DNA from 3 places in the Nocardia jiangsuensis genome. Region 2 is predicted to be linked to each of the others. Evidence: riboswitches for the same ligand, from Rfam matches in the RefSeq annotation. Region 2 holds a riboswitch; each other region holds the start of a gene.
The links. A riboswitch is a leader RNA that binds a small molecule or an ion and turns the genes downstream of it on or off. The one in region 2 is predicted to bind S-adenosylmethionine.

Region 1: it holds a riboswitch for S-adenosylmethionine, as region 2 does, so the genes downstream of both, ACFO0B_RS21960 (bifunctional o-acetylhomoserine/o-acetylserine sulfhydrylase) here and ACFO0B_RS18970 (aminotransferase class V-fold PLP-dependent enzyme) in region 2, are expected to answer to the same signal.
Region 3: it holds a riboswitch for S-adenosylmethionine, as region 2 does, so the genes downstream of both, ACFO0B_RS15475 (rhodanese-like domain-containing protein) here and ACFO0B_RS18970 (aminotransferase class V-fold PLP-dependent enzyme) in region 2, are expected to answer to the same signal.

What each region holds. Positions count from the first base shown of each region.
Region 1 is NZ_JBHSAX010000017.1:622,112-629,451, reverse strand. It holds gene ACFO0B_RS21965 (NADP-dependent isocitrate dehydrogenase) at 1-1,206, opposite strand, end outside; SAM riboswitch class IV at 1,608-1,718, shown strand; gene ACFO0B_RS21960 (bifunctional o-acetylhomoserine/o-acetylserine sulfhydrylase) at 1,732-3,048, shown strand; gene metX (homoserine O-acetyltransferase MetX) at 3,045-4,172, shown strand; gene ACFO0B_RS21950 (DUF3017 domain-containing protein) at 4,169-4,414, opposite strand; gene ACFO0B_RS21945 (VOC family protein) at 4,489-4,845, opposite strand; gene ACFO0B_RS21940 (helix-turn-helix domain-containing protein) at 4,935-5,726, opposite strand; gene ACFO0B_RS21935 (tRNA (cytidine(34)-2'-O)-methyltransferase) at 5,826-6,290, shown strand; gene ACFO0B_RS21930 (DUF167 domain-containing protein) at 6,287-6,511, opposite strand; gene ACFO0B_RS21925 (DUF4349 domain-containing protein) at 6,471-7,340, opposite strand, start outside.
Region 2 is NZ_JBHSAX010000014.1:997,125-1,004,464, reverse strand. It holds gene ACFO0B_RS19005 (D-alanyl-D-alanine carboxypeptidase/D-alanyl-D-alanine-endopeptidase) at 1-1,147, opposite strand, end outside; gene ACFO0B_RS19000 (inorganic diphosphatase) at 1,293-1,784, shown strand; gene ACFO0B_RS18995 (hypothetical protein) at 1,876-2,124, opposite strand; gene ACFO0B_RS18990 (crotonase/enoyl-CoA hydratase family protein) at 2,234-3,055, opposite strand; gene ACFO0B_RS18985 (2-oxo-4-hydroxy-4-carboxy-5-ureidoimidazoline decarboxylase) at 3,176-3,496, shown strand; gene ACFO0B_RS18980 (YbaK/EbsC family protein) at 3,581-4,057, shown strand; gene ACFO0B_RS18975 (flavin reductase family protein) at 4,128-4,592, shown strand; gene ACFO0B_RS18970 (aminotransferase class V-fold PLP-dependent enzyme) at 4,725-6,041, opposite strand; SAM riboswitch class IV at 6,086-6,199, opposite strand; gene ACFO0B_RS18965 (Pls/PosA family non-ribosomal peptide synthetase) at 6,445-7,340, shown strand, end outside.
Region 3 is NZ_JBHSAX010000014.1:252,717-260,056, reverse strand. It holds gene ACFO0B_RS15505 (DNA-binding protein) at 1-63, opposite strand, end outside; gene ACFO0B_RS15500 (hypothetical protein) at 60-332, opposite strand; gene ACFO0B_RS15495 (DUF456 domain-containing protein) at 393-875, shown strand; gene ACFO0B_RS15490 (amidohydrolase family protein) at 914-1,789, opposite strand; gene ACFO0B_RS15485 (FAD-dependent oxidoreductase) at 1,871-3,262, opposite strand; gene ACFO0B_RS15480 (Rv0361 family membrane protein) at 3,500-3,934, shown strand; SAM riboswitch class IV at 4,001-4,117, shown strand; gene ACFO0B_RS15475 (rhodanese-like domain-containing protein) at 4,132-4,548, shown strand; gene ACFO0B_RS15470 (O-succinylhomoserine sulfhydrylase) at 4,545-5,759, shown strand; gene ACFO0B_RS15465 (DJ-1/PfpI family protein) at 5,800-6,429, shown strand; gene ACFO0B_RS15460 (MarR family winged helix-turn-helix transcriptional regulator) at 6,426-6,869, shown strand; gene fgd (glucose-6-phosphate dehydrogenase (coenzyme-F420)) at 6,866-7,340, opposite strand, start outside.

The DNA of each region.
Region 1 (7,340 bases), on a different contig from region 2:
GCGCGCCAGGTTGACGTCGAGCGCGCCGAGGAACTCCTCGGTGCTCAGGTACCCCTGGTCCCCGCCGACCAGCGCGGCCAGATCCTTGGTCATCTGACCACCCTCGACCGTCTTGATGACGACGTCCTCGAGCGTCTGCGCGAAGCCGATCACCTCGGGGGTGTTGTCCAGCTTGCCGCGGTGCTCGAGCCCGCGGGTCCAGGCGAAGATCGACGCGATCGGGTTGGTCGAGGTCGGCTTGCCCTGCTGGTGCTGGCGGAAGTGCCTGGTCACGGTGCCGTGCGCGGCCTCGGCCTCACAGGTCTGGCCGTCCGGGGTGAGCAGCACCGAGGTCATCAGGCCGAGCGATCCGAAGCCCTGCGCGACGGTGTCGGACTGCACGTCGCCGTCGTAGTTCTTGCAGGCCCAGACGTAGCCGCCCTCCCACTTCATGGAGGAGGCGACCATGTCGTCGATCAGCCGGTGCTCGTAGGTGAGCCCGGCGGCGTCGAACTGGCTCTTGAACTCGGCGTCGAACACCTCCTGGAAGGTGTCCTTGAACATGCCGTCGTAGGCCTTGAGGATGGTGTTCTTGGTCGACATGTAGACCGGGTAGTTCTGCTGCAGGCCGTAGTTGAACGAGGCCCGCGCGAAGTCCTCGATGGACTTCTTGAAGTTGTACATGCCCATGACGACGCCGCCGGCCTCCGGCATCTTCACGACCTCGTGCACGATCGGCTCGCTGCCGTCCTCCGGGGTGAAGGTGAGGGTGACGGTGCCCGCCTCGAACACCTTGAAGTCGGTGGCGCGGTACTGGTCACCGAAGGCGTGGCGGCCGATGATGATCGGCTTGGTCCAGCCCGGCACCAGCCGCGGGACGTTGGAGATGATGATCGGCGCGCGGAAGATCGTGCCGCCGAGGATGTTGCGGATGGTGCCGTTCGGCGACCGCCACATCTTCTTCAGCCCGAATTCCTCGACCCGCGCCTCGTCCGGGGTGATCGTGGCGCACTTGACCCCGACGCCGTGGCGCTTGATCGCCTCGGCGGCGTCCACGGTGACCTGGTCGTCGGTCTTGTCGCGGTACTCGATGCCGAGGTCGTAGTACTCGAGGTTCACATCGAGGTACGGGTGGACCAGCTTGTCCTTGATGAACTGCCAGATGATCCGCGTCATCTCGTCGCCGTCGAGCTCTACGACGGTGCCTTCAACCTTGATCTTGGACATGGATCTTCGTGTCCTCCTAGGGTGTGTGCCCTCATTGCACGGCCAGGCGAACACGCTTGTGAGCGGACCCCAGCTGTCCAACAGACAACATCGATGTCCCGCTTGGTCGGCGAGACCCTGTGGTGCAAACAAGACAAGCGTACTGCTGCCCGACCTCGCAGGGAACGACGAGGGTCACCCTTGCGGCGACCCTGGCTCGTTACTCGCGAGTAGGTCCGGCGTGACCGAGGACACGCCCCTTGCTCACCGTTCGAGCCTACGACGAGAGCCACGGGCGGCGCAGCACCCACCCGCCCAGAGCGCCCGTGAACCCCCTGTGATCGCATTCACAACGCTCACCTGTGGATAGCCCCGCACTCGGGTTCGATCGGCAGACCTCGGTCCGGTTACGATGTCGAACAGGTCATGAGTGCCAGCGCGAAGCCCCGGCTTGCTGGCCGGCAACCCTCCAGCAGCGGCGGGGTGCTCCGGGTGATGACCCGGCTCCCGACGGCCGGGAGCAAGCGCGCTTTCTGGAGGTAACACGTGACCGAGACGACCGACCCCACCGCGAACTGGTCCTTCGAGACCAAGCAGGTGCACGCGGGGCAGACCCCCGACGGCAGCACCAACGCCCGTGCCCTGCCGATCTACCAGACCACGTCCTACACCTTCCGGGACACCGCGCACGCCGCTGCGCTCTTCGGCCTCGCCGAGCCGGGCAACATCTACACCCGGATCATGAACCCCACCCAGGACGTGGTGGAGCAGCGGATCGCGGCCCTCGAGGGTGGCGTCGCGGCGCTGGTCGTCGCCTCCGGCCAGGCGGCCGAGACCTTCGCCATCCTGAACCTGGCCAACGCGGGCGACCACATCGTCTCCAGCCCGCACCTCTACGGCGGCACCTACAACCTCTTCCACTACACCCTGCCCAAGCTCGGCATCACCGTCTCCTTCGTGGACGACCCGGACGACCTGGAGCAGTGGCGCGGCGCCGTCCGGCCGAACACCAAGGCGTTCTACGGCGAGACCATCGCCAACCCGAGCAGCGCCATCCTCGACCTGCCCGGCATCTCCGCCGTCGCGCACGACGCGGGCGTCCCGCTTATCGTCGACAACACGGTGGCCACGCCCTACCTGCTGCGGCCGCTGGAGCACGGCGCCGACATCGTGGTGCACTCGGCCACCAAGTACCTGGGCGGCCACGGCGCCGCCATCGCCGGGGCGATCGTCGACGGCGGCACCTTCGACTGGACCGGCACGACCGAATCCGGCGAGGACCGCTTCCCCGGCTTCACCACCCCGGACCCCAGCTACCACGGAGCAGTCTTCGCCGAGCTCGGCGCGCCCGCCTTCGCGCTCAAGGCACGGGTGCAGCTGCTGCGCGACCTCGGCTCCGCGGTCTCGCCGTTCAACGCCTTCCTGATCAGCCAGGGCATCGAGACGCTGAGCCTGCGCATGGAGCGGCACGTGCAGAACGCGCAGGCGGTCGCCGAGTTCCTCGCCACGCACCCGGCGGTGACCTCGGTCGCCTACGCCGGGCTGCCCACCTCGCCCTGGTACGAGCGCGGCAGGCAGCTGACGCCGAAGGGCGCGGGCGCGGTGATCGCCTTCGAGCTGAAGGGCGGCGTCGAGGCGGGCAAGAAGTTCGTCGACGCGCTGACGCTGCACAGCCATGTCGCCAATATCGGCGACGTGCGCTCGCTGGTGATCCACCCGGCCTCCACCACGCACTCCCAGCTCACCCCGGACGAGCAGGCGAGCTCCGGCGTCACGCCGGGGCTGGTCCGGCTCGCCGTCGGCATCGAGGGGCTGCAGGACATCCTGGCCGACCTGCGCGCGGGCTTCGACGCGGCGTCGTGACCGTGGGTATCGAAGCGGGCACCGCCCTGCTGCCACCACCGGACGGCACGTCCGGCGTGATCGCGGTGGGCGACGTCAAGCTGGAGAACGGCGCTGTCGTCCCGGATGTGCGGCTGGCCGTGCAGCGCTGGGGCGAGCTCTCCCCCGCGCTGGACAACGTGATCCTGGTCGAGCACGCGCTGACCGGCGACGCGCACGTCGCCAGCGCCCCGGACAATCCCGCGCCCGGCTGGTGGGAGGGCATGGTCGGCCCCGGCGCCCCGCTGGACACCGACGAGTGGTGCGTGATCGCCACCAATGTGCTCGGCGGCTGCAAGGGCAGCACCGGCCCCGCCGCCCCCGCCCCCGACGGCAAGCCGTGGGGCAGCCGGTTCCCGGAGATCTCCATCCGCGACCAGGTGACCGCCGAGATCGCGCTGGCCGACCTGCTCGGCATCGAGCGGCTGGCCGCCGCGATCGGCGGCTCCATGGGCGGCATGCGGGTGCTGGAGTGGATGGTCGGCAAGCCGGAGCGGGTGGCCGCGGCGCTGGTCCTCGCGGTCGGCGCGCGCGCCACCGCGGACCAGATCGGCACCCAGACCACGCAGATCGCCGCCATCGTCGGCGACCCGGCCTGGCAGGGCGGCGAGTACCACGGCACCGGCAGCGCTCCCGTGACCGGGCTCGCCGTCGCCCGGCGGATCGCGCACCTCAGCTACCGCACCGAGGCCGAGCTGGACCACCGCTTCGAGAACCTGCCGCAGGACGGCGAGGACCCGTGGGACGGCGGCAGGTACGCGGTGCAGAGCTACCTGGAGCACCAGGCGGAGAAGCTGGTCGCGCGGTTCGACGCCGCCACCTACGTGCTGCTCTCCGAGGCCATGAACCGGCACGATGTCGGCCGCGGCCGCGGCGGGGTCGCGGCCGCGCTCGGCTCGACCCCGGTGCCGTGCGTGGTCGGCGGGGTCGACTCGGATCGGCTCTACCCGCTGCGCACCCAGCGCGAGCTGGCCGAGCTGCTGCCCGGCTGCACCGGGCTGGACGTCATCCACTCCAGGGACGGCCACGACGGCTTCCTCACCGAGGCCGAGCAGATCTCGCTTCTGCTGGCCCGCACCGCCGAGCTGGCGAGGGCGAACCGTTAACCGACGCCGAGCGTGTTGATGGTGGCGGCGAGGAAGACGATGGTGCTGCCGAGCAGGCTCAGCGCCGCCACGTCGAACGGCTTGCCGCGCACCGCGAGCAGCCCCACCCGCACCGTCGGCAGGCACAGCCGGAAGACGGCCGCGAGCAGCGCCGCACTGCCGAAGATGAAGGCGCCGCGGCGCCAGCGGTCGGAGGCGACGAAGACGATCGCCACCAGCACGACCAGCCCGACGACCACCATCGGCAGGTGACAGCGCAGGAACTGCGCGCCCCAGCTGCCGCCTCCGGATTCGCTTCGCGCCACGGTCGGGTCTGTCACGCCTGCGATTGTGACAGACCCGGCTGGTGCAGCCCGAATCGCACGCCCTGGTCGTCGCGGCAGAAGGCGAAGCGGCCGAAGCCCTCCGTTTCCGGGCCGGGGTCGTCGGCTTCGCCGCCCAGTTCGCGGACCTTCCGCGCCGCGGCCTCGATGTCGTCGACTCGGAAGAAGATGTCGATCCGGCGGTCCTCGTCGCCGTTGTGCACGCCGCCGCGGACGCCGCCGGTCTCCAGCCAGGCCGGGCCGCCCGGTTGGGTCTCGTGCGATTTCCAGCCGAGGAGTCGCTCGTAGAACGAGCGGGCGCGGCCGGCGTCGGGGACGCCGATCTCGAAGAAGCTCGGTTCACCGGTCATGGGTGGTTCCCTCCGTTTCGGTGGTTCGCCCGACCCTAGGTGCGCGGTGCGTCGCCGGTCTTGAACGAATGTTCACCCGCGCGGCGGCGTCACCCCTGGCCGGCGGCCCAGGTGCTCGGCGGGCGGCCGGCGAACTCGCGGAAGTCGCGGGTGAAGTGCGCTTGGTCGGCGTAGCCGCAGGAGAAGGCGATGGCGGCCAGCGGCTGCGGGTCCGGTGCGCGGAGCAGGGCGGCTGCCCGACCGAAGCGGATCACCCTGGCCGCCGCCTTGGGCGTGAGCCCGATCTGGGCGCGGAACCGGCGCGCAAGCCGGGCCCGGCTCCAGCCGATCTCGGCGCGGATCTCGCCGATCCCCGCCGTGCCGCCGCTCCGCTGCAGGGTGTGCCAGGTGTACACGACCTCGGGGTCCGGCTCGGGGCCGTCCGCCGTTGCCCGGCCGAACAGCGCGTCGAGCAACGCGAACCTGCTTGCCGAGTCCCGCTGCGCCACCATTCTTTCCGGCAACTCCCGGCCGTCCCGGCCGAACAACTCCGCCGGCCCGACCGTCCGATCGGCCAGCTCGGACACATCTCCCACCACCCGATACAGCCCGAGCGGTGTCAGCCGCACCTCCACACAGTGCTGCACCCCCGCGTGCTCGGTCCGCGTCGGCCCCAGGCTCGGCCCCGCCGCGAACGCCCGCCAGGTGCGCGATACCGCGGGCTCCGCCGCATCGGCGACGACCAGCGGATCCGCGAACTCGACCACCAGCACCGCCCCGGCATTCGCCGGCTCGTATCGCACAACGGGCCCACCGGCCCGCTCGCTGAACTCGGCATACGCGCCGACCAGCCCGGCGAGCGCCGGATGTGGCGGCGCCGCGACCGACTCCGAGGAGCTCACGCCCATAGCTCCCATCCTGCGCCATGGCTCGGTCCGCCGCAGCGGCAATCCCGACGTCCGAACTCTCCGGCCCGCCGTGATCTGAGAGGATTTTCCCTTGTGTTTCACCTGATGTTCCACGAGCCGTGCATTCCGCCGAATACCGGCAACGCGATCCGCCTGGTCGCGGGGACCGGGTGTGAGCTGCATCTGATCGAGCCGCTGGGGTTCGACCTGTCGGAGGCGAAGCTGCGCAGGGCGGGGCTGGATTACCACGATCTGGCTTCGGTGCGGGTGCATCCCAATCTGGAGACGGCGTTCGAGGTGATCCGGCCGGAGCGGGTGTTGGCGTTCAGCACGCAGGGGGAGGTGCGGTATACGGATGTCGCTTATCAGCCCGGTGACGTGCTGTTGTTCGGGACCGAGCCGACGGGGTTGCCGGAGGAGGTGCTCACCGATCCGCGGGTGACGGCGCGGGTGCGGATTCCGCTGGTGCCGGGGCGGCGGTCGATGAACCTGTCGAACGCGGCGGCGGTGACGGTGTACGAGGCGTGGCGGCAGCAGGGATTTTCCGGCGGGGTCTAGCCGATCTCGAAGCGCTTGTGGCGGGAGGCCGCGCCCGCGGTGAGGCGGACCGCTGATCGGGGGACGCCGAAGTGCGCGGCGAGAAGTTCGACGGCGGCGCGGTTGGCCTTGCCCTCGGTGGCGGGGGCTCGGACGTAGAGCTTCAGGGTGCCGTCGTCGAGCTGCTCGACCAGGGGGCCCTTACGGCTGTTCGGGGTGATCGTCGCGCGGACGGTCGGCATCGGAGGTGCCCCTGCCTGGCTTCGAAGCGGGTGCATCCGGCTGCACCGCTGCGGCCGGTTCGACGTTCCCCCCGGCCGTGCCGGTAGCCGGTTCGGCCTTCGCCGAGGCGGCCGCCGGTTCGGGCTCGGCCCACGCCTTGCCCGGGGCGGGGGCGGTGCCCGAGCCGCGACGGCGGCGAACGGCGCGGAACACGGCGAAGATCAGCCCGCCGACGACGGCGAGGAAAGCGAGCGTCGGCAGCGCCTTGCCGGTGAAGACGACCGCGTCACCGAGCCGGTCGACCAGCCCGTTCCAGCCGGCGACGATGCCACCCCAGAAGGAACTCGGCTCGTCGTCGTCGACCGGGTTGGCGGCGGGGGTGGTGACCGAGATGCTCAGGGTGGAGAGCGCGACCTGGTCGTCGAGAAGCCGCTGCTGCGAGATGAGGCTGTCCAGCTCGCCCTGGCGGGAGGAGAGCGCCTGCTCGGCGGCGATCAGGTCGGCGGTAGTGGTGGCGCCGGCGATGAGGGCGCGCAGGCGGTCGACCGAGGTCTGCAGGGCACGGATGCGGGCGTCGAGGTCTTCCCACTGCATGGTGACGTCGGCGCGGTTCAGGCTGATCCTGGTGATCCGGCCGACCTGGCCGAGGCCGTCGACGAAGGCGTCGGTGCGGTCGCTCGGGACACGGACGGTGAGCGAGGCGCTCGGCCCCTGCGGCAGGGGGCGGTAACCGGAGCTGCCGTCGTTCTCGTCGGTGCGCGGCTGCTCGGTGCGGCTGTCCACCCGGCCGCCGAGGGCGCGCACGCGGTCGGCGATGATGCCCGCCGCGGCGATGGGGTCGTCGGCGAC
Region 2 (7,340 bases):
CCGGTTTCACCGTGGCGGGGCCGGTCGGCGCGGCGGCGGTGGTGAGCACGGCGGCGAGCGCGCGGGCAGGCACCCGGTCGTCCACCGAGAGCCCGCTGGTGTCGTGCAGGCTCACCCCGGTGAGGTCGAACCCGGCCTCGGTGAGCACGGTGCGCACCGCGGTCGCGGCACCGTCGAAGCTCTGCGGCAGCCCGCGCGCGGCGGCCACCTCGCGGCCGACCGTCTCGGCCAGCACATTGTCCGACCACACCATGAGCTGCCTGAGCCGGTCGCGCAGCGGCGCCGAGCGCACGCTCGCCAGCTCGGCCGCGCCGGGCGCCGCGGTGCCGAGTTCGACCCGGGCCGGGTCGATGCCGAGCTGGGCGGCCAGCTGCCTGCCCGCGTCCAGCGCCGGGGTGGTGCTGCGCGGTGCGTACTCGACCAGCGGGTCGAGCCTGCCGCCGTCGATCATCACCGGCTCCAGCGGCGCGATCGAGCCGCCGGGGATGTCGGCCGGTTCCCAGCCCTTCGCCATGGTCGGGCCGGTGTAGACCGAGGTGTCGACCACGATGCGGTCGATACCGCGGCCGCGCAGCCCGGCCGCCAGGTCGGCGAGCTTGGCAGCGCCCGGGTAGTAGCCCTTGCCGTCCGGGCGGGCGGTGATGGTCGGGTCGCCCGCGGCCACCAGCACCGCCTCGTCGGGCGCGGCCCCGGCGACCACCCGCGTGGTCACCCGGCTGTCGGCGGGCAGCGCGAGCAGCGCGGCGGCGGTGGTCAGCACCTTGAGCGTGGAGGACGGGATCATCGGGGTGTCCGCGCCGCCGCTCCACAGCACCGCGCCGCTGTCGGCGTCGGTGACCTGTCCGGCGAAGGCGCCGAGCTCCGGGTTGGCGATCACCCTGCTCAGCGCCGCCTCGATGCCGCCGCGGCTCGGCGCGGCGGCGTTCGATGGCGCCGGGTCGACCTTCGGGTCGACCGTGACCGGGGCGGGCGGCGCCGCGACGGTCAGCCCGCCGTGCTCGAACTCCGGCGTCCACGGCTGCACGATCAGCGCCACCGACGCGACCATCGAGACCAGAACGGCCAGCGCCAGCCCCACCCAGAGCCGGGTGCGGCGGCGGCGCCGCGCGGCCAGATCGCCGGTGTTCCTGTTGTTCCCACCCGTCACGTGTCCGCCGCTCCTCCTCCGGCCGCCCGCGCGGCCGCCTCCCGCACCCGAGTGCTCGCCGCCCACACTATCCTCGTTGCGCAATCGTTCCTCAGTACAACCTGGCGCAGTCGGCAGACTCCGCACGACCGATGAAGGAGATGGCGTGGAGTTCGACGTCACCATCGAGATTCCCAAGGGTTCCCGGAACAAGTACGAGGTGGATCACGAGTCCGGCCGGGTCAAACTGGACCGCTACCTCTACACCTCCATGGCCTACCCGGCCGACTACGGCTTCATCGAGAACACCCTCGGTGAGGACGGCGACCCGCTGGACGCGCTGGTGCTGCTGCCCGAGTCGGTCTTCCCCGGCGTGATCGTCGAGGCGCGGCCGGTCGCCATGTACCGGATGACCGACGAGGCCGGTGGCGACGACAAGATCCTCGCGGTGCCCGCGGGCGACCCGCGCTGGGACCACATCCAGGACCTGCAGGACGTCCCGGAGTTCGAGCTGGCCGCGATCAAGCACTTCTTCGAGCGGTACAAGGACCTGGAGCCGGGCAAGTTCGTGAAGGGCTCGGAGTGGGTCGGCCGCGCCGAGGCCGAGGCCGAGGTGCAGGCCTCGCTGAAGCGGTTGCAGGAGAACGGCGGGCACTGACCCCACCGACGCGAAGAGCGGGAAGACCGATGGATTCGGTCTTCCCGCTCTTCTGTGCGGTGCCCGGCCGGTGGAGGGGAGGCCGGTCGGGTCACCAGGTGGAGTAGTACAGATCCCACTCGCCGTCGTAGTTCAGGACGCACTCGTAGTACTTCCAGTCCGGGTGCGCCGGGCCGTACTCGCCGTCGGCGGAGCAGGCGGCGTAGGTGGAGTAGGTGCCGACCCAGATGGTCTCGACCGTGCGGTACTCGGGCGCGGCGGAGGCGGTCGCCGCCGTCGACACCCCGGCGACGGCGGCGGCAGCCAGCAGGCCTGCCATGGCGAAGGACTTGATTCGCATTTCGTTGCTCCTGTCGGTTCGTCTTGCTCGTCGACAGGAACATTACGAGCGGAAAAGCCCTGGTACAGCCACCCCTAGGGGTGGTGACCCGCACCCCTGGGGCGAGCCGCTACCTACCCTCGAAGCGAGGCTCCCGCTTCTCGAAGACGGCCTGGATGGCCTCGGTCAGATCGCCCGACGGCAGGAACGCGGCGTTCCACGCGGAGACGTAGCGCAGCCCGGCCGCGACCTCGGCGGTGAGCCGCTCGTTCAGCACATCCTTGACGCCCTGCACCACCAGCGGCGGGTTGGCCGCGATCTCGCGAGCCAGCGCGTGCGCCGCGTCCAGCACCGCCGCCTGGTCCGCGAAGACCTCGTTGACCAGGCCGATCCGCTCCGCGCGGGCGGCATCGATGTCCTTGCCGGTGAAGGCCAGCTCGCGCAGGTGCCCCTCGGAGATCACCGCGGGCAGCCGCTGCAGCGAGCCGACGTCGGCCACGATCGCCACCTTGGCCTCGCGGAGGCTGAACTTGGCCTCGGCGCTGGCGTAGCGGATGTCCGCGGCGGCGATCAGGTCCAGCCCGCCGCCGATGCACCAGCCGGAGACCGCGGCGATCACCGGCTTGACGCAGTTCGCGACCGCCGTGATCGACGCCTGCATGGTGCGGATGTCGTTCAGGAAGGCGGTGCGCGGCGCGGCCAGCGCCTTGTCTGCCAGCAGCGGCCCGAACGAACCGGCCATCGCGGGCAGGTCGAGCCCGTAGGAGAAGTGCTTGCCGGAGCCGGTCAGCACGATCGCGCGGACCTCGGCGTCGGCGGCGAGGCCGTCGAAGATCTCCGGGAGTTCGCGCCAGAAATCCGGGCCCATGGCGTTGCCCTTGCCCGGCCCGGTGAGCGTCACCTGGGCGACCTGGTCCTTCGTCTCGACCGTGAAGGCCTGCCAATCAGTCATTTGTACAGCGTATCGAGGCGCGGCCCCGGCTTGTAAAGCTTGTGCAAATTCCGGGCTCCGGTGCTGGTGCGGGCACCGGAGCGGAGCCGATGATGGTCCTCTCGCCCCTCGGAGGTCGCCATGCTGATGCATCAGGGAATCGGGCTCGACCGCTTCAACACCATGCCGAACGGCCGCGCGGTGCACGCGCTCTTCGAGTGCTGCTGCTGCGTCACCTGGGCGGCGCGGATCAGCGCGGGGCGGCCCTACTCCGACCACGACGACCTGCACAATGCCGTCGAGCTGGAGTTGCTGGCGCTCTCCCCCGGTGATAGGGAGCGCGCCTTCGACTCCGTGCTGCACGAGGCCTGCGGCGATCGCACGGTGGCGACGCTCGCCAAGATCGTTTCGGCGCGGATCGAGCGGATGCTCGGCCCCGAGGGCGGCTACCCCGAGTACTGAGCGCGGATCGTCAACTGCCGCATCGAGACTGCGCGGCAGCCGAACCGCGACCCCGGACCGGGGGTACGGCCCTACCCTGGTCGCATGCGCAAGTCGAGCCTGCCACCGGGCGCGATCCGGGTCTCCGACACCCTGATCTCGCGGGGGCACCACGGCGTGATCCTGACCCGGCCCGAACCCATCGATACCGCCGAGGACGCCGCCCGCGCCCTCGGCGTCGACCCTGGCGCCATCGTCGAGGCCCAGGTCTTCCTGCTGGACGACGAACCGGTGCTGCTCCTGGTCGCCGGTGCGCGGCCGGTGCACCTGGCGCGCACGGCGGCGCGGCTGGAGGGCGCGCTCACCCCCGCCCCCGAGGCGCTGACGCGGGAGGTCACCGGGCAGCCCGCGGGCGGGGTCGCCCCGCTCGGGCACCCGGCGAACCTCTCCACCTGGGTGGACACCGCGCTCGCCGCGCATCCGCAGCTGTGGGCGGCGGGTGGGCATCCGGGCACGCTGTTCCGCACCTCGTTCACCGAACTGGTGCGGATCACCGCCGGACAGCCGGTCGACATGGGCTGAACCGCGTACGTTCGTTGCTGTGAGTGCACCCAGTTCCGACGGCATCACCGCCGAGCAGTACCGCGCCTCCATGCGGCACTACCCGGCGGGCGTCACCATCGTGACGCTGCGGGCCGCGCACGGCCCCGTCGGCTTCACCGCCACCTCGTTCGCCTCGCTCTCGCTGGACCCGCCGCTGGTGTCGTTCAACATCGCGCACACCTCGTCCAGCCTGGACGCGCTGCGCGCCGCCGAGTCGGTGGTGATCCACTTCCTCGGGGCACATCAGCGGGAGCTGGCGCAGCGGTTCTCGCGCAGCGCAGCGGAGCGGTTCGCCGATCCGGCGCTCTGGGCCGAGCTGGAGTCCGGTGAGCCGGTGCTGCACGAGACACCGCTCTGGTTGCGCGCGGTGGTGCACCAGCGCTTCGACATCGGGGATCACACCTTCGTCGCCGGGCTCGTCACCCACGTCCACGACGAGACCCGGGGCGCGTCGCCCGCGGCGCCGCTCCTCTACTACGACGGCCGCTACCACCAGCCAACCGAACTGGGCTGAGTCTTCGTACACCGAGCAGAGGTGGTCGGCCGGGCCGGACCACGGCGATGGTCCGGCCCGGCCGCCCCGGCCCGCCATCCGACTCGAAGCGCAACCGAGTCGAGGCGGCCGCTCGAGGCCCCGATACAGGGGTCAGAATCCGGCGCAGGGCGCGGCGCCGAAGGCGTCCGCGCCGAGCGGACGGGTTTCGGGGACCGGGCTCCACGCCCCGCCCTCGGCGGCGTAGGACCAGGCCGACTCACCGCGCACCAGCGTGTGCAGCGCCGAGATCAGCCGGTCCACGTGCTCGACGGTCGTCCCCACCCCGACGCTGGCCCGCAGCGCGGCAGGCAACCCGAGCCGCTCGAGCAGCGGGTGCGCGCAGAAGCGCCCGTCGCGCACCCCGATCCCGTGCTCCGCGGAGAGGTACGCCGCGACGTGCCCCGGCGCGAACCCGGCCACCGTGAAGGCCACGATCCCCACCCCCTCCCCGCTGTCGGTGAAGATCCGCGGCTGCGAAACGCCAGGCACCCCGGCCAGCCCGTCCCGCAGCCGCGCGGTCAGCGCCCGCTCGTGCGCGACGAACCGCTCCTCGGGAATCGCGGCGAGCGCCGCGCAGGCCGCGGCGAGCGCCGCCGCCCCGAGCACATTCGGCGACCCGCCCTCGTGCCGCTGCGGCGCCGTAGCCCACTCGGTCTCGGTCACCGAGACGGAGCGGACGGCACCGCCCCCGGCCAGGTACGGCTCGGCCGCGTCCAGCCAGTCCCGCCGCCCGACCAGCACCCCGGCCCCGAACGGCGCGTACAGCTTGTGCCCCGAGCACACCAGGTAGTCGATCCCGGTGTCGCGCAGTGAGATCCGCCGGTGCGGCGCCAGCTGCGCCGCGTCGACCAGCAGCCGCGCCCCGCAGCGGTGCGCGATCTCGGCCAGCTCGCGCAGCGGGAGCAGCTCCCCGGTCACATTGGAGGCACCGGTGACGGCGAGCAGCGCGGCCGGCTCGCGGCACAGCTCGGCGACGAGCCTGCGCAGCGTCTCGGCGACGGTGTCGGCCGCGGTCACCACCCGGCGGCCGCCTGCGAGCCAGGGCAGGAAGTTGGCGTGGTGCTCGATGTCGAGCACAACGGTGTCGCCCGGCACGCAGCCGGCCAGCAGGTTCAGCGAGTCGGTCGTGCCGCGGGTGAAGACGGTGACCTGGTCCTCGGCGGCGTCGAAGAAGGCGCCGACGGTGCCGCGCGCGCTCTCGTAGCAGTCGGTGGAGACCCGGGAGGCGTAGCCGGCGCCGCGGTGCACGCTGGCGTAGTACGGCAGCAGCGTCGAGACCCGCTCGGTCACCGCGGCGATGGCGGGGGCGCTCGCGGCGTAGTCGAAGTTCGCGTAGCCGACGGTGCCGCCCTGCACCAGCGGGACGGCGAGGTCGTCACCGGAGGTCGCCGCGAGCGGGGCACAGGTCGGTTCGAGAACAGCGGTCATCACGTCATCCCAACATTCGGGGACCCGCAACATCAGGAGTGCCGAGTCCGCGCTTGCCGCGTCCGGTCGGACGACGGCCCGGTCGTCACCCGGAGCACCCCGCCGCGGAGGAGGGTTGCCGACCAGCAAGCCGGGGCTGAACGCTGGTACTCATGACCTGCCGAAAAGACTGGCAAAGCCACGCCCGGGTTGTCAAGGGCCGCTCCGGCGAAGATCACAGCCCGCCCGCGGCGCGCACCCCACCAGGCAGGAGTCGCCGGGTGAACGCCGGATGAACAGCGACGCACCCGCTCGACCAGCGCAGATGCCCGCCCGGCCGAGTAGCGTGAACAACCGGTCGCCGCCGGGTTCGCCCGCTGGTAACCCGAACATGGCAGAACGAGCGGGAAGTGTGGGCACATCGATGAAAGGTGGTGGGGACGTCATGGTCCGACCACAGCTCCATCCGGAGGAACTCGATTCCGCTGCCCCCGGTTCGGCGCCGCCCGGCACGGCCACGCTCCCCGACCCGCTGCGCCGCGGCGCGCTCGCCGCGCCGCCGCGCACGCTCGTCGACATCGTCACCGCTACCGCGCAGGAATTCCCGGACGCCGCCGCGATCGACGACGGCGAGACGGTGCTCAGCTACCTGGAACTCGTGGTCGAGATCGAGGTAGCGATGAACCGGCTCGCCGCGGCAGGGGTGCGGCGCGGCGACCGGGTCGGCATTCGGCTACCTTCCGGCAATCGTGAGCTGTACGTCACCATCCTCGCGGTGCTCTACTGCGGCGCGGCCTACGTCCCGGTGGACGCGGACGACCCCGAGGAGCGCGCCCGGCTGGTCTTCGGCGAGGCGAAGGTGGCGGTGATCGTCACCGCCGACGGCATCCTGCCCGGCACCCGCGATGCCGCCGAGGCGCCCGCCGACGACAGCGGCTGGGCCGACCTGCCCACCCCCGACGACGACGCCTGGATCATCTTCACCTCCGGCTCCACCGGCACCCCGAAGGGCGTCGCGGTGACGCACCGCAATGCCGCCGCCTTCGTCGACGCCGAGCACAACCTCTTCCTGCAGGAAGAGCCGATCGCCCCCGGCGACCGGGTGCTTGCCGGACTCTCGGTCGCCTTCGACGCCTCCTGCGAGGAGATGTGGCTGGCCTGGCGCAACGGCGCCTGCCTGGTCCCCGCCCCGCGTGATCTGGTGCGCACCGGTGCCGACCTGGGCCCGTGGCTCATGCGGCGCGGCGTCACCGTGGTCTCCACCGTCCCGACGCTGGCCGCGACCTGGCCCGCGGAGGCGCTGGACGGCGTCCGGATGCT
Region 3 (7,340 bases), 740 kb from region 2:
CAGTGCCTCGCTGTCGAGGACGAAGGTCTGCGGTATCGGCTGGGGTCGGCGGGTGGGTGTCACGCGGCGCCCTGGCCGCCCTGGGCCGCCCGGCGACGGATGTGCTCGGCGTGCAGGTCGTCGAGTTCCCGGTCGGCTGTCGCGGCCTCCTCGGCGGTGACGGCTCCGTGCTCCTGCTCTAGCCAGTCCGCCAACTCGCCGATGAGGTCGCGATCCCGTTGCGCTCGAACCGCCTCGGTGATGTACGCCGACAGGCCGCGTTCGGCGATCTCCGCGCGGACCTCGTCCAGGAGCTCCTCCGGGATGGTGACCGTGATCTTCTTTGTCGCCATACTTCTCACCATACTCCGGTAGGAGCTGCACTCGACCCGGACATCGGCGACAATGCCCCCGTGAGCGTATGGGGCGAGGTCCTTGTCGGACTGGTGATCCTGGTCGGACTCGTCGGCATCATCGTGCCGATCATGCCGGGTGTGATCCTGATCTTCGGAGCGATCGCCGTCTGGGCGTTCCTCACCGGAGGGGCGACGGCGTGGACGGTTCTGGCGATAGCGACTGTGCTGCTGGTGATCTCGGGCGTGGTGAAGTACACGTGGCCGGGGAAGAACATCAAGGCGGCGGGGGTGCCGAACCGGACGCTGCTGATCGGGGCGGTGCTCGGGATCGTCGGGTTCTTCGTGGTGCCGGTGATCGGGCTGGTGCTCGGGTTCGTGCTGGGGGTGTACCTGTCGGAGGTGCAGCGGCTGCCCGACGAGCAGCAGGCGCGCAGGTCGACGGGGCACGCGTTGAAGGGCGTCGGGCTGTCGATTCTGATCGAGCTGTTCGGGGCGCTGCTTGCCACCGGGGTGTGGCTGATCGGGGCGTTCGTGGCCTGAGCGAGCTACCTCGATCGGCCATCGGGGGGCCGAGCCTGCTACTCGATGACCGGTAGAGGAAGCGTGGCGTTGGGGTCGAGCCGGGGGAGCTGGTCGCGGCGCAGGGGGAGGGTCGGCGGATCCTCGGGAACGGGCTGCCAGCGGCCGGGGCGGGGGTCGGAGCCGGCGGGGCGGCGGCGGGCGGGGAGTTTGTAGAAGGCGCGGGCGTTGTCTTCCAGGACGGCGTGCATGTCGGTGCCGACGACGTCGCAGAGCAGGTCGACGTCGGAGTCGCGGAAGGGGCGGCCCGCGCGGGTGCCGGGCAGGTCGGTGCCGAACATGAGTGCGCTGGGGTTGACGGCGTGGATGCGGCGCAGGGTGTCGGGGACGCGCATCTGGACGCGGCCGAAGCCGGTGGCCTTCACGCGGGCGCCGCGGTCGACCAGGTCGAGGAGGTACGGCACGGCTTCGGCGGACATGCCGAGGTGGTCGACGGAGAGCGCGGGCAGCTTGGTGACGACGGGTTGCAGCGAGGCCAGCATCTGACCGTCGATATACAGCTCGACGTGCCAGCCCGCGATGTCGTGGGCCCGCACCGCCTGCTGGGTGAGCTGGGTGATGTCGCCCGCCGCGCGCTTCAGATTGAAGCGCAGCGCGCGCACGCCGATCTTGTTCAGCTGCTGGATCTCCTCGTCGGAGGCGTCGAGGTCCAGCCGGGTCACCCCGACCCACCCTGCGCCGAGCTCGGCGAGCGCGGCTTTCAGGTAGCTCTGGTCGGTCCCCTGGAAGGAGCCGCTGACCACGGCGCCGCCGCTGATGTCGAAGCGCGCCATGCGCTTTCGATAGTCGGCGACGGTGTAGGAGGAGGGCAGGTGTCCCTCGTTCTCGGCCAGCGGGAACCGCGGGTCGAAGATGTGGACGTGGGCATCGAACACGTGTACAGAATGCCTCGAGGTGGGCGCGGCTGTCGCCTGCCGGACTCCTGCGTTCCGGCAGGCGTCGCGCCCGGCCGCGGGCTAGACCTTGTTCGGCTCGCTGGCGCGCAGCATGTCCTCGCGCTCCACGACCTTGACCCGCTCGCGGCCCTCCGGCTCGCCCAGCGAGCGCTCGTGCGCGTCCAGGCGGTACCAGCCCTGCCAGGTGGTATAGGGCACGCCCTTGCCCTCGAGGAACTCGACAACGGCCGCCGGGTCGGGGTTCTCGGCGCGCGGGAAGTTCTTGCTGTCGTCGAGCAGGCAGGCGACGGTCTCGTTGGCGTCGCCCTTGGTGTGGCCGATCAGGCCGACCGGGCCGCGCTTGATCCAGCCGGTCACGTAGGTGCCGGGCAGGTAGCGGGCCGGGCCGTCGGCGTTCTCGTCGATCAGGACGCGGCCCGCCTCGTTCGGCACGGTGCCGGCCTGGTCGTCGAAGGGCAGCTGGGTGACGTTCTGCGACAGGTAGCCGACTGCGCGATACACGGCCTGCACCTCCCAGTCGCGGTACTCGCCGGTGCCCTTGACGTTGCCGGTGCCGTCCAGCTGGGTGCGCTCGGTGCGCAGCCCGACGACCTTGCCGTCGGCGTCGCCGACCACCTCGGTCGGCGCCTCGAAGAAGTGCAGGAAGAGCTTGTGCGGGCGGTCGCCCTGGTCGCGGATGGCCCACTGCTCCAGCGTGTTGGCGACCATGTCGACCTGCTTGGAGTGCCTGCGCGCGGCCTCGGAGCCCTCGTCGTAGTCGATGTCCTGCGGATCGACGATGACCTCGATGGTCGGCGAATGGTCCAGCTCGCGCAGCTCCAGCGGGGTGAACTTGGCCTGCGCGGGGCCGCGGCGGCCGAAGACGTGCACCTCGACGGCCTTGTTCTGCTTGAGGCCCGCGTAGACGTTCGGCGGGATCTCGGTCGGCAGCAGCTCGTCGCCGGTCTTGGCGAGCACGCGGGCGATGTCCAGCGCGACGTTGCCGACGCCGAGCACCGCGACCTTCTCCGCCTCCAGCGGCCAGCTGCGCGGAACGTCCGGGTGGCCGTCGTACCAGGAGACGAAGTCGGCGGCGCCGTAGGAGCCGTCCAGCTCGATGCCGGGGATGGTGAGCGCGCGGTCGGCGTTGGCGCCGGTGGAGAAGATCACGGCGTCGTAGAAGCGGCGCAGATCGTCCAGGGTGATGTCGGTGCCGTAGTCGATGTTGCCGAGCAGCCGCACCTGCTCCTTGTCCAGCACCTTGTGCAGCGCGGTGATGATGCCCTTGATCCGCGGGTGGTCCGGCGCGACGCCGTAGCGGATCAGGCCGAACGGCGCCGGCATCCGCTCGTAGAGGTCGATGGAGACGTCCGTGTCGGACTTCATCAGCGCGTCGGCGGCGTAGATCCCGGCCGGGCCTGCACCCACGATCGCAATGCGGAGCGGCCGGGCCGCCTCACTCTGTTCGGTCATGTTCACGCGCACCTTCGGTCGATACGTTCATCTGGCGTCTACTTAGCCCAGGCTAACCTGAGATCGGTCCGGAACCGCGCTCCCATTCTCCCCGGAGCAACGGACGGCGGCTCCGGCACGAGTCGCAAGCAGCCATTCTATCGGCCCTGCTCCGCGCGGCCCGCGACCCGGGTACGCAGCGCGTATCCTGCCGGGGCCGGTGCGCCGACGGCCCAGGTCATCGGTGATCATCGGGGGATGAGCGAGCAGCAGCCCGGTGGCGACGAGCCGGAAGTCCGATCGATCGTGCCGTTCGTGGCGGCGGGGGTGCTCGTGGTGCTGGTCCTGGTGGGAATCGTGATCGCCGGGGTGCTCTCGCCCGCTGAGAAAAATGTCACAGAGGCGGACAAGCTGGCGGCGGCGGTGCGCAACTACGCCGACGCCCGCGGCCGCAGCGATCTGGTGCCCCCGCCCGGCACCGCCTGCCCCGGCTTCGACGAGGCCGCCTCCCCGCTCGCCGAGCAGCTGGGCGGGCCGGAAACCAGCACCGATATCGAGGTCGCCGAGTTGGTGAACCCGGTGGTCGACGGCGAGCGCGGCCGGATCACGGTGACCACGCGGGTGGACGGCCGCACGGCCACCGTCACCTGGAACCTGGCGAAGGAAGGCGACCGCTGGCTGGTCTGCGGATGACGCGCCCGGACGCGGGAGAACTCGTGTTGACAGCACCCGCTTTCCCGGGGCAATCTCGGATCGCAAGGTCATGAGAACCAGCGTCAAGCCCCGGCTCGGCTGGTCGGCAACCCTCCTCCGCGGCGGGGTGCTCCGGGTGACGACCTGGCCGTATGTGGCGTTCCCGTGCGGCAAGCGTGGATCACAGGAGGTTCGACATGAGTTATGCCGGTGACATCACCCCGAAGCAGGCGTGGGAGTTGCTGCGCGACAATCCGTCCGCGGTGCTGGTCGACGTGCGCACCGAGGCCGAGTGGCGCTGGGTCGGGGTCCCGGACACCACCGAGGTGGACCGGCCGACCGCGCTGATCGAGTGGGTGGACGGCACCGGCACACCGAACCCGGCCTTCCTCGAGCAACTGAACCAGGCCTTGGCCGGGCGCGATCCGGCGGCCCCGGTCGTGTTCCTGTGTCGCTCCGGCCAGCGCTCGGCGCACGCCGCCAGCCTGGCGACCGGCGCCGGAATCGCCCCCTCCTACAACGTGATCGACGGCTTCGAGGGCCCGCTGGACGGCGACGGCCGCCGCGGCATCGCGGGCTGGCGCGCCGACGGCCTGCCCTGGCGGCAGTCGTGATCACCGGCGGCTCCTTCGAGCGGCCGCTGCCGGAGAACGTCGGCCCGGCCACGCTCGGCGTGCGCGGCGGGCTGCGCCGCTCGGGGTTCGAGGAGACCTCCGAGGCGCTCTACCTCACCTCCGGCTTCGTCTACGAGAGCGCCGAGGCGGCCGAGGCCGCCTTCACCGGCGACGTCGAGCACTTCGTCTACTCCCGCTACGGCAACCCGACGGTCGCCGTCTTCGAGGAGCGGATGCGGCTGATCGACGGCGCGGAGGCGTGTTTCGCCACCGCGAGCGGCATGGCGGCGGTCTTCACCGCGCTCGGCGCGCTGCTGAAGGCGGGCGACCGGTTGGTCGCCGCGCGCAGCCTCTTCGGCTCCTGCTTCGTGGTGGCCAACGAGATCCTGCCGCGCTGGGGCGTGCGGACGGTCTTCGTCGACGGCGAGGATCTGGACCAGTGGGAGCAGGCGCTCTCGGTGCCGACCCAGGCGGTCTTCTTCGAGACCCCGGCCAACCCCATGCAGAACCTGGTCGACGTGCGGCGGGTCAGCGAGCTCGCGCACGCGGCGGGCGCGAAGGTGGTGCTGGACAATGTCTTCGCCACCCCGCTGCTACAGCGCAGCCTGGAGCTCGGCGCCGACGTGGTGGTCTACTCCGGCACCAAGCACATCGACGGCCAGGGCCGGGTGCTCGGCGGCGCCATCCTCGGCGACCGGGAGTACATCGACGGCCCGGTGAAGACGCTCATGCGGCACACCGGCCCCGCGCTCAGCCCGTTCAACGCGTGGACCCTGCTCAAGGGGCTGGAGACCATGCCGCTGCGTGTGAAGCACTCCACCGAGTCGGCGCTCAAGGTCGCCCGCTTCCTGGAGGGTCACCCGGCGGTCGGCTGGGTGCGCTACCCGTTCCTGGAGACGCACCCGCAGCACGATCTCGCCACCGCGCAGATGAGCGGCGGCGGCACCGTGGTCACCTTCGAGCTCGCCGCCGGCGACGGTGAGGGCAAGAAGCGCGCCTTCGAGGTGCTGAACCGGCTGCGGGTGGTCGACATCTCGAACAACCTCGGCGACGCCAAGACGCTGATCACGCACCCGGCCACCACCACGCACCGGGCCATGGGCGCGGAGGGGCGGGCCGGGATCGGGCTCACCGACGGCGTCGTCCGCATCTCGGTCGGCCTGGAGGACGTCGAGGACCTGATCGCGGACCTGGACCACGCGCTGGGCTGAGCCATTGACAGCATCCTGTCAGATTTGACAGTATGCTGTCATGACTTCGGAACCTCGCATCGTGTACACGGCGGTCTACGACACCCTGGCCGACTGGGAGGTCGGGGCCGCCATCGCCTACCTCAACAACCCCGAGCTGCAGCGCGAGCCGGGCTCGCTCGCGGTGCGCACGGTCGGCCGCGACACCGAGCCGGTGACCACCGGCGGCGGCATGCGCGTCCTGCCCGACGTCGACCTGGCCGAGGTCGACCTCGACCGGGCGGCGGCGCTCATCCTGCCGGGGGCGAACCTCTGGGATCAGGGCGACGAGCTGGCGGGCTTCGCCGGGCTGGCCCGCGGCTTCCTCGACGCAGGACGCCCGGTCGCCGCCATCTGCGGCGCCACCTTCGGGCTCGCCAAGGCCGGGCTGCTCGACACCAGGGCGCACACCAGCAACGACCCCGGCTACCTCGCGGCCAGCGGCTACGCGGGCAGCGCGCACTACAGGAACGAGCCCGCGGTCACCGACGGCAACGTGATCACCGCGACCTCGCTGGCGCCGTTCCACTTCGCGCACCAGGTCTTCGCGGCGCTCGACGTCTACGAGCCGCAGGTGCTCGACGCCTGGTTCCGGCTCTTCGCCGAGCGCGACCCGAGCGCCTACGCCGTGCTCGCGGAGCACGGGGCGTGACCGAGCAGGAGCTGTTCAGCACCGCGGCCATCACCTCGTTCGCGCTGAACGGCCGCTTCCTCGCGGTCGCCGAGAAGCTCGCCGCCCCCGCCGGGCTCACCGCCGCCTGGTGGCAGGTGCTCGGCGCGGTGCTGCCCGAGCCGCTCCCGGTGGCGGGCATAGCGCGAGCCATGGGAATCACCAGGCAGAGCGTGCAGCGCATCGCCGATCTGCTGGTCGGGAAGGGGCTCGCCGAGTACCGGGAGAATCCGGCGCACCGGCGCGCCAAGCTGGTCGCCGTCACCGACGAGGGGCTGGCGGCGGTGCGCCGGATCTCCCCGCAGCACGCGCAGGTGGCGCACCGGCTCGCCGCCGAGCTGGGCGCCGAGCGGTTCGCCGAGATCGTCGCCGCGCTCACCGAACTCGCGGCGACGATGGATCGGCTCGAACTGGACTCCTAGCCCAGCTTGCGCAGCCGCGGCCCCAGGTCGCGCTGGAAGAGGTCGAGGAAGCGGCGCTGGTCGTGGCCGGGGGCGTGGAAGACCAGGTGGTTCAGGCCGGCGTCGAGGTAGGGCTTGACCTGCTCGACGGCCTCGTCGGGGTCGCTGGCGACGATCCAGCGCTTGGCGATCTGCTCGATCGGCAGCGCGTCGGCGGCGGCTTCCATCTCGATGGGGTCGGTGATGGAGTGCTTCTGCTCGGGGGTGAGGGAGAGCGGGGCCCAGAAGCGGGTGTTCTCCAGTGCGAGTTCGGGGTCGGTGTCGTAGGAGATCTTGATCTCGATCATCTTGTCGATGGGGTCGAGGTCGCGTTCGGCCTTGGCGGCGCCCTCGGCGACGGCGGGCAGCAGCTTCTCGGTGTAGAGCTCCATGCCCTTGCCGGAGGTGCAGATGAAGCCGTCGCCTGCGCGGCCGGCGTACCTGGCCACGACC